Regions from separate parts of the Neorhizobium fuzhouense genome, predicted to be linked through region 3. Evidence: predicted binding sites of a transcription regulator. Region 3 holds the regulator's gene; each other region holds the start of a gene.

Region 1 (4,141 bases), on a different contig from region 3:
AGGTGGCAACCGCCGCCCTGTCCCCCGCCGATATTTCCGAGCCGATCCGCCGCACGCTGGGGCGCTATCACAATATCCAGGTGATGCTGGCGGAGGTCACCGGTATCGATGCGAGTGCCCGCATGGTGCTGCTCGATCAGGCGCTTCCGGTGCCTTACGACCGGCTGATCATTGCGACCGGTTCGGACTACAATTACTTCGGCCATGACGAGTGGCGGGCGCTTGCCCCCGGTCTTAAAACCATCCACGAGGCGCGCCAGATCCGCCACCGGCTGCTTGTCGCCTTCGAGCGGGCCGAGATGTCGCAGGACCCCGAGGAGAAGAAGGCGCTGCTCACCAGCGTCATCATCGGCGGCGGGCCGACCGGCGTGGAAATGGCCGGCGCCATTGCCGAGCTTGGCCGCTTCATGATCACGCGGGATTTCCGCAAGCTGGCGCCCGAGCATTTTCGCGTGCTGCTGGTGGAGGCGGGTCCGCGGATTCTCGCTGCCTTCCCGGAGGAACTCACCACCTATGCCAGGCGCGAGCTTGACCGCATGGGCGTGGAAGTGATGACCGGCCACATGGTCGAAGACATCTCGGACGGGATCGTGATCGCCAATGGCGAGACGATCCGCACCGCCAATGTCATCTGGGGCGCCGGCGTCAAGGCTTCGCCGGCCGCCGGCTGGCTTGGCGTCGAGGGCAAGGCCGGCGGGCGCATTCCGGTCGATGGCACTCTGAGGGTATCCGGCCATACCGACATCTTTGCGCTTGGCGACACGGCACTTGGCACGGACGAGACCGGAAAGCCTCTGCCGGCGCTTGCGCAGGTGGCAAAGCAACAGGGCCAGTATCTCGGCAAGGCGCTACGCCATGAACTCCTCGATGGCAAAGCGTCTGCGCCCTTCCACTTCAACAATCGCGGCAATACCGCCGTGATCGGCCGCCATGCCGCCATTTTTGATTTCGGAAAGTGGAGACTGAAGGGCCGTATCGCCTGGTTCCTGTGGGCGCTGGTCCATGTCTATCTGCTGGTGAATTTCGAAAAGCGGCTGCTCGTCACCATCCAGTGGATCTGGCGCTATCTCACCCGCCAGCGCGGCGCACGCCTGATCGACGAAAACGTCACACGATCGATCACGCCGGACAGGCAGTCCTGACCGCCCAAGGAAAAAGGCGGCAGGAAACCCGCCGCCTTCCAAAACCTCGTAGATCTCGCGGCATCCTTCTGCAGCCGACAAGCGACCGATCAGATGATCGGCTTGCCGCCGGTCACCGCAATGGTTGCGCCGGAGACATAGCTGGAGAGCGGATCGGCGAGCATGACATAGGCCGTCGCCAGTTCCGCCGGCTGGCCCGGACGCTTCATCGGCACCTGCTGGCCGAAGGATTTGACCGACTCCTCCGGCATGGTGGAGGGGATGAGCGGCGTCCAGATCGGGCCGGGTGCAACCGCATTGGCGCGGATGCCCTGTTCCGCGAGCATCTGTGCAAGGCCTGCGGTGAAATTCTGGATCGCGCCCTTCGTCGTTGCATAGGCGAGCAGGGACGGGTTGGGGCTATCGGCATTGATCGACGTGGTGTTGATGATGGCGCTGCCCGGCTTCATATGCGCGACAGCCGCCTTCGTCAGATAGAACATCGCATGGATGTTCACCTTGAACGTCAACTCCCATTCCTCGTCGGAAATCTCGGAAATGGAGGGAAATGTCGCCTGATGCGCGGCATTGTTGACCAGGATGTCGATACCGCCCAGCTGCTGGACGGCCGTGTCGATCACCTTGCGGCAATGCTCCGGCGACTGCAGGTCGCCGGCCACCAGCACCGCCTTGCGGCCGGCCTCTTCCACGAGACGTGCCGTTTCCGCCGCATCCTCGTCTTCGTCGAGATAGGAGATCACGACGTCCGCGCCCTCGCGGGCAAAGGCGATGGCAACCGCGCGGCCGATACCGCTGTCGGAACCGGTAATGACGGCCTTCTTGCCGGCGAGCCTGCCCGAACCGCGATAGGAGCTTTCACCGTGATCCGGCACCGGCTGCATCTCTTTGGTGAGGCCAGGCATGGCAATCTTCGGCTGGGAAAAGGGCGGCGTGGGATGGTTTTGTGACATGCGTCAACCTCACTTTCATGATGGGATTCAAGGGTCGAACTCTGCGCAAGGGGCAGATGTTCCCGTTATCCGTACGCGCCAGATCCGGGCCATGCGGTCGCAGGTGATCTGATCACGCCCGCATCGGCTGCGTGAACGATGCCATTCCCCCTCATTTGCATGGACATCGGGTGGATCGCCATGTCACTCCTGCTGCCTGACCATCGGCCTTGAAAAATTCTGTCATCCGGCCGTGCTACGGCATCGACATCCAGGCCCTCCGCCCTGTGCCGGGGGCAAACGTTACAGGTGAAGGTATCCTCATGCACACATCCGCGCCCGGTCTCGACATTCTCCATGACGGGCATCGCACCCGGCTCAAATGGCACCGGCTTCGGCTGACGCTTTCGGCCCCGCTATTTTCCGCCGAAACGATGGCGCTCGGCTTTTCGCTCGGCGCATCCATGGAGCTCGATCTCAGGGTGCGCGGCGATGGCGGCTTCGTGGTGCTGCATGATGCCGATCTGGAAGGAGAGACGAATGGCCATGGCCCGGTGCGCGCGGCATCGGCAGACGATCTGCGCCAGCTTGCCATGAAGGCCGGCGGCACGCCGCCCATTCTCAGCGAAGACCTTGCCCGGATGCTGACCACCGCCCATCCGCAAGCGCTGTTGCAGTTCGACATGAAGGATGATCTTGCAACAATCGGCGAACGCGGCCTGTCGCATCTCGTCGAGCATTTCGGCAGTGCCGACCGCTCGATCATCGTCAGCGCCGGCGATCTCGACCTGATCGTTGCGATCGGACACCGCCTGCCCAATCTCGCCCGCGGCATCGACCCGACCGACAAGCTGCTGGAACTCCTTCACGCCCGCGGCCCGGCAGCCGTGGAGGCCGAACTTCTGTCGGATCTGCAGGGGCCGACGCAACCTGACACGATCTATCTGTCCTGGCCGCTGGTGCTGAAGGCCTCGGCGCAGGGCCTCGACCTCATCTCCCTCTGCCACGCCCATGGCTGCAAGGTGGATGCCTGGACCTTCAACCTTCATAACGCCGAGACCGGTTTCAGCGATGAGGAATGGGCGCATTTCTCTTCCCTCATGGCGCTGAAGCCCGACCAGGTAACGACCGACGAGGCACCGGCGACCGAACGCGCCTGGGCTGCCCGAATGGGCCTTTGACCCGATTGCCAGATGCGCCTGCTGGGGCAGGTTTGCCGGCCGGTGGTAAAGGCGGCGCCATGAAAAACCCCGGAAAGCTGCCTTGAGCGTTCCGGGGTAAAACCGACGATATTTGGCCGAGAAGGATGCCGCTCAGATTTCCGGACAGCCGCGCTCATTGGCAAAGGTGATGCGGCTTGGGCCACGACGGGTAAAGCCCTGCACCACGACGCGGCCGGGCGTTACGCGCACCACTTGCGGATCGCGCAGACCGGAATCGCGGGCGGCGGCGCGGGCTTCGCGTTCGCTGCAGCCGCGGCGCGGCGGGCCGCGGCGGTCACGGTCGTTGTCGCGAATGACCGGACGGATGCCATCCGGGCCAACCCGCAGCTCCATCTGTTGCGCCTGCGCCGACGTCGCAGCGCTCAGGCCCGTCACCGCCATGGCAAGCGCAAGACCCGCGCTCTGGATCACCTTCAGCATGATAGTCTCCTTGTCGCCCGCCCGTTGCGGCAGGCTCGTTATTAAGCCAGCACCCAACGTCAATCCCGCCGTTTGGTTCCAGATGACCAGACGGCAGTATCGGCTAAGATAAGCATTAAAAGGTCAGGAGACGGTGCGGTGCGGCGGCCGCTATTACTATAGTTTGTCACTTTGGCTATACCCGGACTTAACCAATTTGCCGGACTGTCCATGCCGGGCAGGATGGAAAAATTTCTTTGATCGAGACAATTTGCTGCCTTTTCCCGGGCAAGGAGGAGACAGGAGGTCGCCTTACTTCAGCCTTTGCGCTTTCAATAGGTCAAAGATGTTACGACACTTGTCGATCCGGACGAAGATCCTGTCCGTCATCCTGTTTCTCGGGCTGGTTTCCCTGAGCGGTATTTTCTACATCAGCAATCGCTTTGAC
Region 2 (4,141 bases), on a different contig from region 3:
TCGCCCACCGCCTGTCCACGGTCGTCAAGGCCGACAAGATCGTCGTGATGGCGGAAGGCCGCGTGGTGGAAGAGGGCGATCATGAAAGCCTTGCGCGACGTCCGGACGGGCTTTACGCTCGCCTCAACAACCTTCACACGCCCATCTGACGGGCACCCCACACACAACGGAGCCGAATTTCCGCATGAGCGAGCATGACATGAAACTGGTGGTCGTGGGCGCGGCCGGACGTATGGGCCAGACCATCATCCGCGTCATCCAGGACATGCCGGGGGTCAAACTGCATGCGGCCGTGGAGCGGGACGCTTCGCCCTTCATCGGCAAGGACGCCGGCGAACTGGCCGGCGCCGGCTTTCTCGGCATTCCGGTCACATCCGATCCGCTGGCCGCCTTTCTTCATGCAGACGGCGTCATCGATTTCACCTCTCCGGCAGGAAGCGTGGAGTTTGCGGGCCTTGCCGCCCAGGCGCGCATCGTCCACGTCATCGGCACCACGGGTTGCTCCGAGGCCGATGAGGAAAAATTTGCCGCCGCCGCCCGTCATGCCCGTGTCGTCAAATCCGGCAATATGAGCCTTGGCGTCAATCTTCTGGGCGTCCTGGTGGAAAAGGCGGCAAAGGCGCTGCCGGCTGCCGGCTGGGATATCGAGGTGCTCGAAATGCATCACAAGCACAAGGTGGATGCGCCCTCCGGCACGGCCCTTCTTCTGGGCCAGGCGGCGGCCAAGGGGCGCGACATCGACCTCAAGACGCAGTCCGTTCGGGTGCGCGATGGCCATACCGGCGCACGCGAAACCGGCACGATCGGCTTTGCGACACTGCGCGGCGGTTCGGTGATCGGCGAGCATTCCGTCATCCTCGCCGGCGAAGGCGAACTGGTGACACTCTCCCATTCGGCGCTCGACCGGTCGATCTTTGCCCGTGGCGCCGTGTCGGCGGCCCTTTGGGCCCGGGCTCAAAAACCCGGCTTCTATTCCATGCTCGACGTTCTCGGGCTTTCTGACTGATCTCAACATTCCTGGAGGATTACATGAGCGGAACACTCGTCCTTGTTCGTCACGGCCAGAGCGACTGGAACCTCAAGAACCTGTTTACCGGCTGGAAGGACCCGGAACTGACAGAGCTTGGCGTGGAAGAGGCCACCACCGGCGGCAAGGCGCTGGCCGATACCGGCATCAAGTTCGATATCGCCTTCACCTCGGTTCTGAAGCGCGCGCAGGAAACCTGCCGCATCGTTCTCGACAAGGTCGGTCAGCCCGATCTTCAGACCATCCGCGACCAGGCGCTCAACGAGCGTGATTACGGCGATCTTTCCGGTCTCAACAAGGATGATGCGCGCGCCAAGTGGGGTGAGGAGCAGGTGCATATCTGGCGCCGGTCCTACGACATCCCGCCGCCCGGCGGCGAAAGCCTGCGCGACACCGGCGCACGCGTCTGGCCCTACTACCTCACCGAAATCCTGCCCCGCGTGCTGCGCGGCGAAAAGGTTCTGGTGGCCGCACACGGCAATTCGCTGCGCTCGCTGGTGATGGTTCTTGACCGTCTTTCGAAGGAAGAAATCCTGAAGCTCAACCTCGCGACCGGCGTGCCGATGGTCTACACGCTGAACGCCGATTCGACCGTGGCGTCGAAGGTTGTTCTGGGCGACATGTCCGGCGCCCACTGAGCCGCCCGGTTCCGACATTTCGAAGCGCTGCCGGCCTCCGGCGGCGCTTTATTTTTTCCCAAGACTTACTTGGCGTACCAGTAGGCGCTCAAAAGACCGCTTGCGGCAAAAACCGAGAGGAAAGTGGTGATGAGAATGCTCGTTTCCATTGACCTGTCTCCTGTCTTTCAAGGTTGTCCTGTCTTCTTCTTGCAAGGTGAACGCGCCAAAAGCGAATTTGGTTGCGAGGTCGCGGCACGGCGAGAGCAAAGGCGCGCTCATTGACATGCTTGCGTCACAGCTTTCCGCTAGCAGCAGGCACGCGATCCGTTAGACTTCCCCGCAGCAACAGAAGTGATTCCCCCGCCCGTGCGTTACGCCGTCTATTTCACGCCTCCCCAGGATGACCCGCTGACCCGCGCCGCCGTTGCATGGCTTGGGCGCGATGCTTTTGCCGGCGCCGCGATGACACCGCCTTCCGATGCAGGCATGGCGCTTTCCGACTGGGAAGCGCTGACGGCCGATCCGCGCCGCTATGGCTTTCATGCGACGCTGAAAGCGCCCTTCACGCTCGCCGAAGGCTGCAGCCCGGCAGACCTTGAGGCAGCCTTCGAACGTTTTTGCGCGCAAGCGGCGCCGGTCGTCATCCCGAAGCTGGTGCTTGCGCAACTTGGCCTCTTCTTTGCCCTGGTGCCCGGGATCGGATCGTCAGAGGGCGTGGATAGCCTCTGCGCGGCCGTGGTCGAGGCGTTCGAGCCGTTTCGCGCAGCGCTGTCGCCGGAAGACATTGCACGGCGTCGCCCCGAGCGACTGACGGAGCGGCAGCGCGCCCATCTCGATCGCTGGGGCTATCCGTATGTCTTTGATGAATTCCGCTTTCACATGACGCTGACCGGCCCCGTTGCCGAAGCAGATCAACCGCGCATGCGCGATCTCCTCACAGAACGTTTTTCAGCCTTCACCGACCGCCCCCTGCCCGTTTCCCATCTCGGCCTGTCGGTCGAACCGGAACGCGGCGCCGCCTTTGCCATTGCGCGCCTTGCGCCGCTGTCCGGCAAGGCGAACACCGGAGAGACCATCGCATGAGCCACGAACTGATCCTGACCAATGCCCGCGTGGTGCTTGAAGACCAGATGCTGGACGGCAGCGTTCAGGTCAAAGACGGCCTGATTGCCGATATCAGCGAAGGCCGCACGACAACCGGCGAGGACATGGATGGCGACTACCTGATCCCGGGTCTGGTGGAACTCCATACCGACCATCTGGAGACCCATTATTCGCCCCGTCCCGGCGTGCGTTGGGACACGACCTCGGCCATCCAGTCGCATGACGCGCAGATCGCGACCTCCGGCATTACCACGGTGCTCGACTGCCTGCGGCTGGGCTCGGACGAGGACAGCGGTTTTGCGCGCGGCGACATGCGCGCCCTGGCCGACGCCATTGCAGCCGCCGACGCGGCCGGACGCTTGCGGGCCGACCACCTGATCCACCTGCGCTGCGAGGTTCCCTGCGCCGACGTGCTGGAACAGTTTTCCGATTTCGAGGGTGATCCCCGGGTCCGGCTTGCCTCCCTGATGGATCATGCGCCTGGCCAGCGGCAGTTCCAGTCGCTCGACCAGTATATCTTCTTCTACAAGAAGAAGCGCGGCATGACGGACGAGGCCTTTGATGCCTTTATCGAACGGCGCATGGCCGCATCGGCGCAATATTCCGCGCCCCACCGCGATGCGATTGCCGCCCGCTGTGCGGCGCTTGGCATTACCGTTGCAAGCCATGACGACGCGACGCTTGCGCATGTGGCCGAAGCAGAAGGCCACGGTGTGCGCCTTGCAGAATTTCCGACAAGCGAAGCCGCGGCCAAGGCCTCGCATGCGGCCGGCATGAGCGTGCTGATGGGCGCGCCGAATGTGGTGCGCGGACAGTCGCATTCCGGAAATATCGCCGCGCGCGATCTGGCGGAGCTTGGCGTTCTCGATGTCCTGTCGTCTGATTATGTGCCGTTCAGCCTGCTGCACGCGCCCTTTATCCTTGCCGACACGGTGGATGGGCTTAGCCTGCCGCAGGCGATTGCCATGGTGAGCGCGACGCCGGCCAGAACCGTCAACCTCAACGATCGCGGCCGAATCGCGGCCGGACTTCGGGCAGATCTCGTGCGCGTGCATCGCAGCCATGGCGTGCCGATCACCCGCGCCGTGTGGCGCAGCGGCCGGCGGGTTGCCTGATGCAACAGCCACCCGCGAGAGAGACCGCGACAGCTGGGGGCACGATGGCGGTGGTCGTCGGCCCGAGCGGCGCCGGCAAGGACACGCTGATCGGCTATGCCGCGGCCTATTTTACGCGTGATCCGCGCGTGTCCTTCGTGCGCCGGTGCATTACCCGCGATGCCTCCGCCGGCGGCGAAGACCATGAGGGGATGACGCCCGAGGTCTTTCTCGCCGCAGAGCAGGCCGGCGAATTTGCCGTGTCCTGGCATGCGCACGGCCTTCATTACGGCATT
Region 3 (4,141 bases):
CGCAGGACTACATCATGGGTCGCTTCGGCTGATTGCCGCCGCCGATCCCTGCCTGCCGCCTTGTGCTGACACCCCTATCCGAGGACGCCAAAATGCCTTCGCACATCCTTTCGGCCTATGACGAAGACCTGAAATACCTCAACCGCCGCATTTCCGAAATGGGCGGCCTTGCCGAGCAGATGTGCGGCGATGCCGTGCGCGCGCTCGTCAATTCCGATGGCGCGCTTGCCCAGAAGGTCATCTCCGACGACGTGATCCTCGATCACGCCGAGCGCGAGATCCAGGAAAAGGCGATCGTGACGATTGCCAAGCGCCAGCCGATGGCGGCGGATCTGCGCGAAATCATCGGCACGCTGCGCATTGCAGCCGATCTCGAGCGCGTCGGCGATCTGGGCAAGAACACCGCCAAGCGCGTCATTGCCGTGCAGGGCACCGGCGTTCCGCGCAAGCTTGCCCGTGGCCTCGAGCATCTGTCCGAGCTGGCGCTCGTGCAGCTGAAGGAAGTGCTCGATGTGTTCTCCAGCCGCTCGGTGCAGAAGGCGGAAGCCATCCGCCAGCGCGACGAGGAAATCGATGCCATGTACACCTCGCTGTTCCGCGAGCTGCTGACCTACATGATGGAAGACCCGCGCAACATCACGTCGTGCACGCATCTCCTGTTCTGCGCCAAGAACATCGAGCGCATCGGCGACCATGCCACCAACATCGCCGAGACGATCTATTACATTGCAACCGGTGCCCAGCCGGAAGGCGAGCGCCCCAAGGATGATACGTCCAACACGCTTGGTGCCGTGGCCGAGTAAGGCCATACTGACGGAGTGCCTGAACCATGCTGCCCAAAATTGCGGTTGTGGAGGACGAGGAAGCTCTCAGCGTCCTCCTGCGCTATAATCTCGAGGCCGAAGGCTACGAGGTCGAGACCATCCTGCGCGGCGACGAGGCGGAAATCCGCCTGCAGGAGCGGTTGCCGGATCTCTTGATCCTCGACTGGATGCTGCCGGGCGTCTCCGGCATCGAGCTTTGCCGGCGCCTGCGCATGCGTCCGGATACCGAACGCCTGCCGATCATCATGCTGACGGCACGCGGCGAGGAAAGCGAGCGTGTGCGCGGTCTGGCGACCGGTGCCGACGACTATGTGGTAAAGCCCTTCTCGACGCCGGAACTGATGGCGCGTGTGAAAGCCATGCTGCGCCGCGCCCGGCCGGAGGTTCTGTCGAGCGTGCTGCGCTGCGGCGATATCGAACTCGACCGCGAAACGCATCGCGTTCACCGCAAGAGCCGCGAAGTGCGGCTTGGGCCCACCGAGTTTCGCCTGCTGGAATTCCTGATGACATCGCCCGGCCGCGTCTATTCGCGCTCGCAGCTTCTCGATGGCGTCTGGGGTCACGATATCTACGTGGACGAGCGCACCGTCGACGTGCATGTCGGGCGCCTGCGCAAGGCGCTCAACTTTTCCAACATGCAGGATGTGATCCGCACCGTGCGCGGCGCCGGCTATTCGATGGAAGCCTGAGGCGGTCCCCGCACGCCGGTTTTGCCAGACCCAAAACGTTCAACGCCCGGTGGCCCTGCTGCCGGGCGTTTGTCTTGTCCCCAGTCACCGGTCACTGCCGAGCGCGCAAAAAAAACGGGCGCGGGGCCCGTTTTTCGTTCGCATCGGCTGACGATCCCTTAAGGATCAGGCGCGGGCAGCGGCCGAGATGTTGGCGGCCTTGCGACGCTCGTTCACCGGCTGGTAGGCAAGCCGCGCGTGATACTTGCAATAGGGCGAGGTATCGGCAGATTCCGAACCGCAGAAGTGGAAATCGTCCTTCAGCGGGTCGCCCATCGGCCACTTGCAGGTGCGCTCGGTGAGATCCGTCAGCGACAGCTTGCGCGACATCGGCACGACGACATTGCTCGGTGCCTTGAATTCTGCCGGTTCGGCGGCTTCGGCCTCGACCTCTTCCGTCACCAGCGTGGCGCCGAGCGGACGGGTAACGGTGCGGGTGGGGGCGCCGGCCGGGGTGCGGGCGGCAAAGTTTGGTGCGCGCGGCGCCGACGTGGTGCGCTTGGCGGGCGCGGTGCGCGCCGTTGCCTGCGTGCCGCCGGCCTTTGCGCGGCCCGGCAGGTTGAGGCGATGCACCTTGCCGATCACGGCGTTGCGGCTGACGCCGCCCAGCTGTGTGGCGATCTGGCTTGCGCTCAGGCCTTCGGCCCAAAGCCGCTTTAGTCTCTCGACGCGCTCGTCCGTCCAGTTCATGCTGTCTCTCCGCCTTAGAGCATCTGTGCGAGACAGAATCGTTCACCCTCCGGCGGGAGGATTTCCTGCCGGACATACCATATCTATACGTTTGGTGACTAGTTCCGCCGCATGCAGTCTAGTAATTGATCTTTAACCTATCGGCCCGGGGACTCGCTGACAAGAGTCGGTGGAATCGCCGCGAATCGATTTCCGGGTTTTCCCCAACTTGCTTTTAAGGCGAGTCTTTTTTGTCACAGCGCGAAAGCCTGGCGCAAGCCAGCCTCACGCAGCGGAAATCCCCCGGAATTCAAGCGATTTGTTGACAGTTGATCCTGAAATGCAGATAGTGCGCCTGCCGCCGCTCAAGGCGGCATTTTTGATTTCTGGTTTGCGTTCGGGCAGCCCGCGGGCGCTTGGACGGATGATTGCCCAAGGAGTGATGTCGCCATGGCTGAAGCCGCGCTTTTCGACACCTTTGCACGGGCCCCGCTGCGTTTTACGCGTGGCGAGGGGGTCTGGCTCGTGACGGAAACGGGCGAGCGATATCTCGATTTCGGTGCGGGCGTCGCCGTCACCTCCTGCGGCCATTCCAACCCGCATCTGGTCCAGGCCCTGAAGGATCAGGCCGAAAAGGTCTGGCACCTGTCCAACCTCTACGAGATCCCCGATCAGGAGCGGCTGGCCCGTCGTCTGGTCGAGGCGACCTTTGCCGATAAGGTGTTCTTCACCAATTCGGGCGCGGAAGCGCTGGAATGCGCCATCAAGACCGCCCGCCGCTACCATTTTTCCAAGGGTCACCCGGAAAAATTCCACATCATCACCTTCGAAGGCGCCTTCCATGGCCGCACGATCGCGACGATCGCCGCCGGCGGCCAGGAAAAATACATGGAGGGCTTCGGCCCGAAGGCGCAAGGCTTTGACCAGGTTCCCTTCGGCGATCTCGAGGCGCTGAAGGCCGCCATCACGGAAAACACCGCAGCCCTGCTGATCGAGCCGATCCAGGGCGAGGGCGGTATCCGCGTCGTCGCCAAGGAATTCCTGCGCGAGCTGCGCCAGATCTGCGATGACCGCGGCATTCTCCTGATGTTCGATGAAGTGCAGTCCGGCGTTGGCCGTACCGGAAAATTCTTCGCCTATGAGGCAACCGGCATCGCGCCCGATATCATGGCCGTTGCCAAGGGCATCGGCGGCGGCTTTCCTTTCGGGGCCTGCCTTGCAACCGCCGAGGCAGCGTCCGGCATGAAGCCCGGCATCCACGGCACGACCTATGGCGGCAATCCGCTCGCCATGGCCGTCGGCAATGCCGTGCTTGACGTCGTGCTTGCTGATGGCTTTCTGGAAAACGTGCGTGACGTGGCGCTCGTCTTCCGTCAGGGCCTTGCTTCGCTAAAAGACCGTTTTCCCGATGTGATCGAGGAGATCCGCGGCGAAGGCCTGATGCTCGGCATCAAGGCGCGCGTGCCGGCCGGCGATCTGGCGCTTGCCATGCGGGAGGAGCATCTGCTCGGCGTTCCCGCCGGGGATAACGTCATCCGCCTGCTGCCGCCTCTGGTGGTCACGGCGGATGAGGCCCGCGAGGGTCTGGCGCGCATCGAACGGGCTGCCGAAAAGCTCAGCCGCGAACAGTTGAAGAAAACGGCCTGACGGGCTCTTTCGTAACGCAAGGGCCGCCGGACGGCGCCCCGATGGATTGGACCATGGCATCACCTAAGCATTTTCTCGATCTCTCGGCGGTTTCGTCCGGGGAACTGCGCAGCATTCTCGACGACGCCCGCACCCGCAAGCAGGCCACCAAGGCCGGCACGGCGGACAAGCCGCTCGCCGGCAAGATGCTGGCGATGATCTTCGAAAAGCCGTCGACGCGCACCCGCGTATCCTTCGATGTCGGCATGCGCCAGCTCGGCGGCGAGACGCTGT

What was found. Region 3 encodes PhoB, which activates phosphate uptake and scavenging genes when phosphate is short. Its sites were predicted from a motif close to TGTCATNNANCTGTCAT; they were not measured.
Region 1: a site for PhoB is predicted at 2,313-2,329, ahead of ACEXP3_RS06710 (glycerophosphodiester phosphodiesterase). Genes of this name have one in related genera too.
Region 2: a site for PhoB is predicted at 1,927-1,943, ahead of ACEXP3_RS18470 (DUF1045 domain-containing protein). Genes of this name have one in related genera too.

The regions. Positions count from the first base shown of each region.
Region 1 is NZ_JBHFFP010000002.1:597,244-601,384, forward strand. It holds gene ACEXP3_RS06700 (NAD(P)/FAD-dependent oxidoreductase) at 1-1,142, shown strand, start outside; gene ACEXP3_RS06705 (SDR family oxidoreductase) at 1,232-2,044, opposite strand; gene ACEXP3_RS06710 (glycerophosphodiester phosphodiesterase) at 2,395-3,252, shown strand; gene ACEXP3_RS06715 (hypothetical protein) at 3,385-3,714, opposite strand; gene ACEXP3_RS06720 (methyl-accepting chemotaxis protein) at 4,052-4,141, shown strand, end outside.
Region 2 is NZ_JBHFFP010000011.1:39,377-43,517, forward strand. It holds gene ACEXP3_RS18455 (ABC transporter ATP-binding protein) at 1-149, shown strand, start outside; gene dapB (4-hydroxy-tetrahydrodipicolinate reductase) at 185-1,006, shown strand; gene ACEXP3_RS18465 (2,3-bisphosphoglycerate-dependent phosphoglycerate mutase) at 1,030-1,665, shown strand; gene ACEXP3_RS18470 (DUF1045 domain-containing protein) at 2,014-2,730, shown strand; gene ACEXP3_RS18475 (alpha-D-ribose 1-methylphosphonate 5-triphosphate diphosphatase) at 2,727-3,866, shown strand; gene phnN (phosphonate metabolism protein/1,5-bisphosphokinase (PRPP-forming) PhnN) at 3,911-4,141, shown strand, end outside.
Region 3 is NZ_JBHFFP010000006.1:7,539-11,679, reverse strand. It holds gene pstB (phosphate ABC transporter ATP-binding protein PstB) at 1-32, shown strand, start outside; gene phoU (phosphate signaling complex protein PhoU) at 93-803, shown strand; gene phoB (phosphate regulon transcriptional regulator PhoB) at 830-1,513, shown strand; gene ACEXP3_RS12190 (GcrA family cell cycle regulator) at 1,679-2,242, opposite strand; gene ACEXP3_RS12185 (aspartate aminotransferase family protein) at 2,672-3,868, shown strand; gene argF (ornithine carbamoyltransferase) at 3,922-4,141, shown strand, end outside.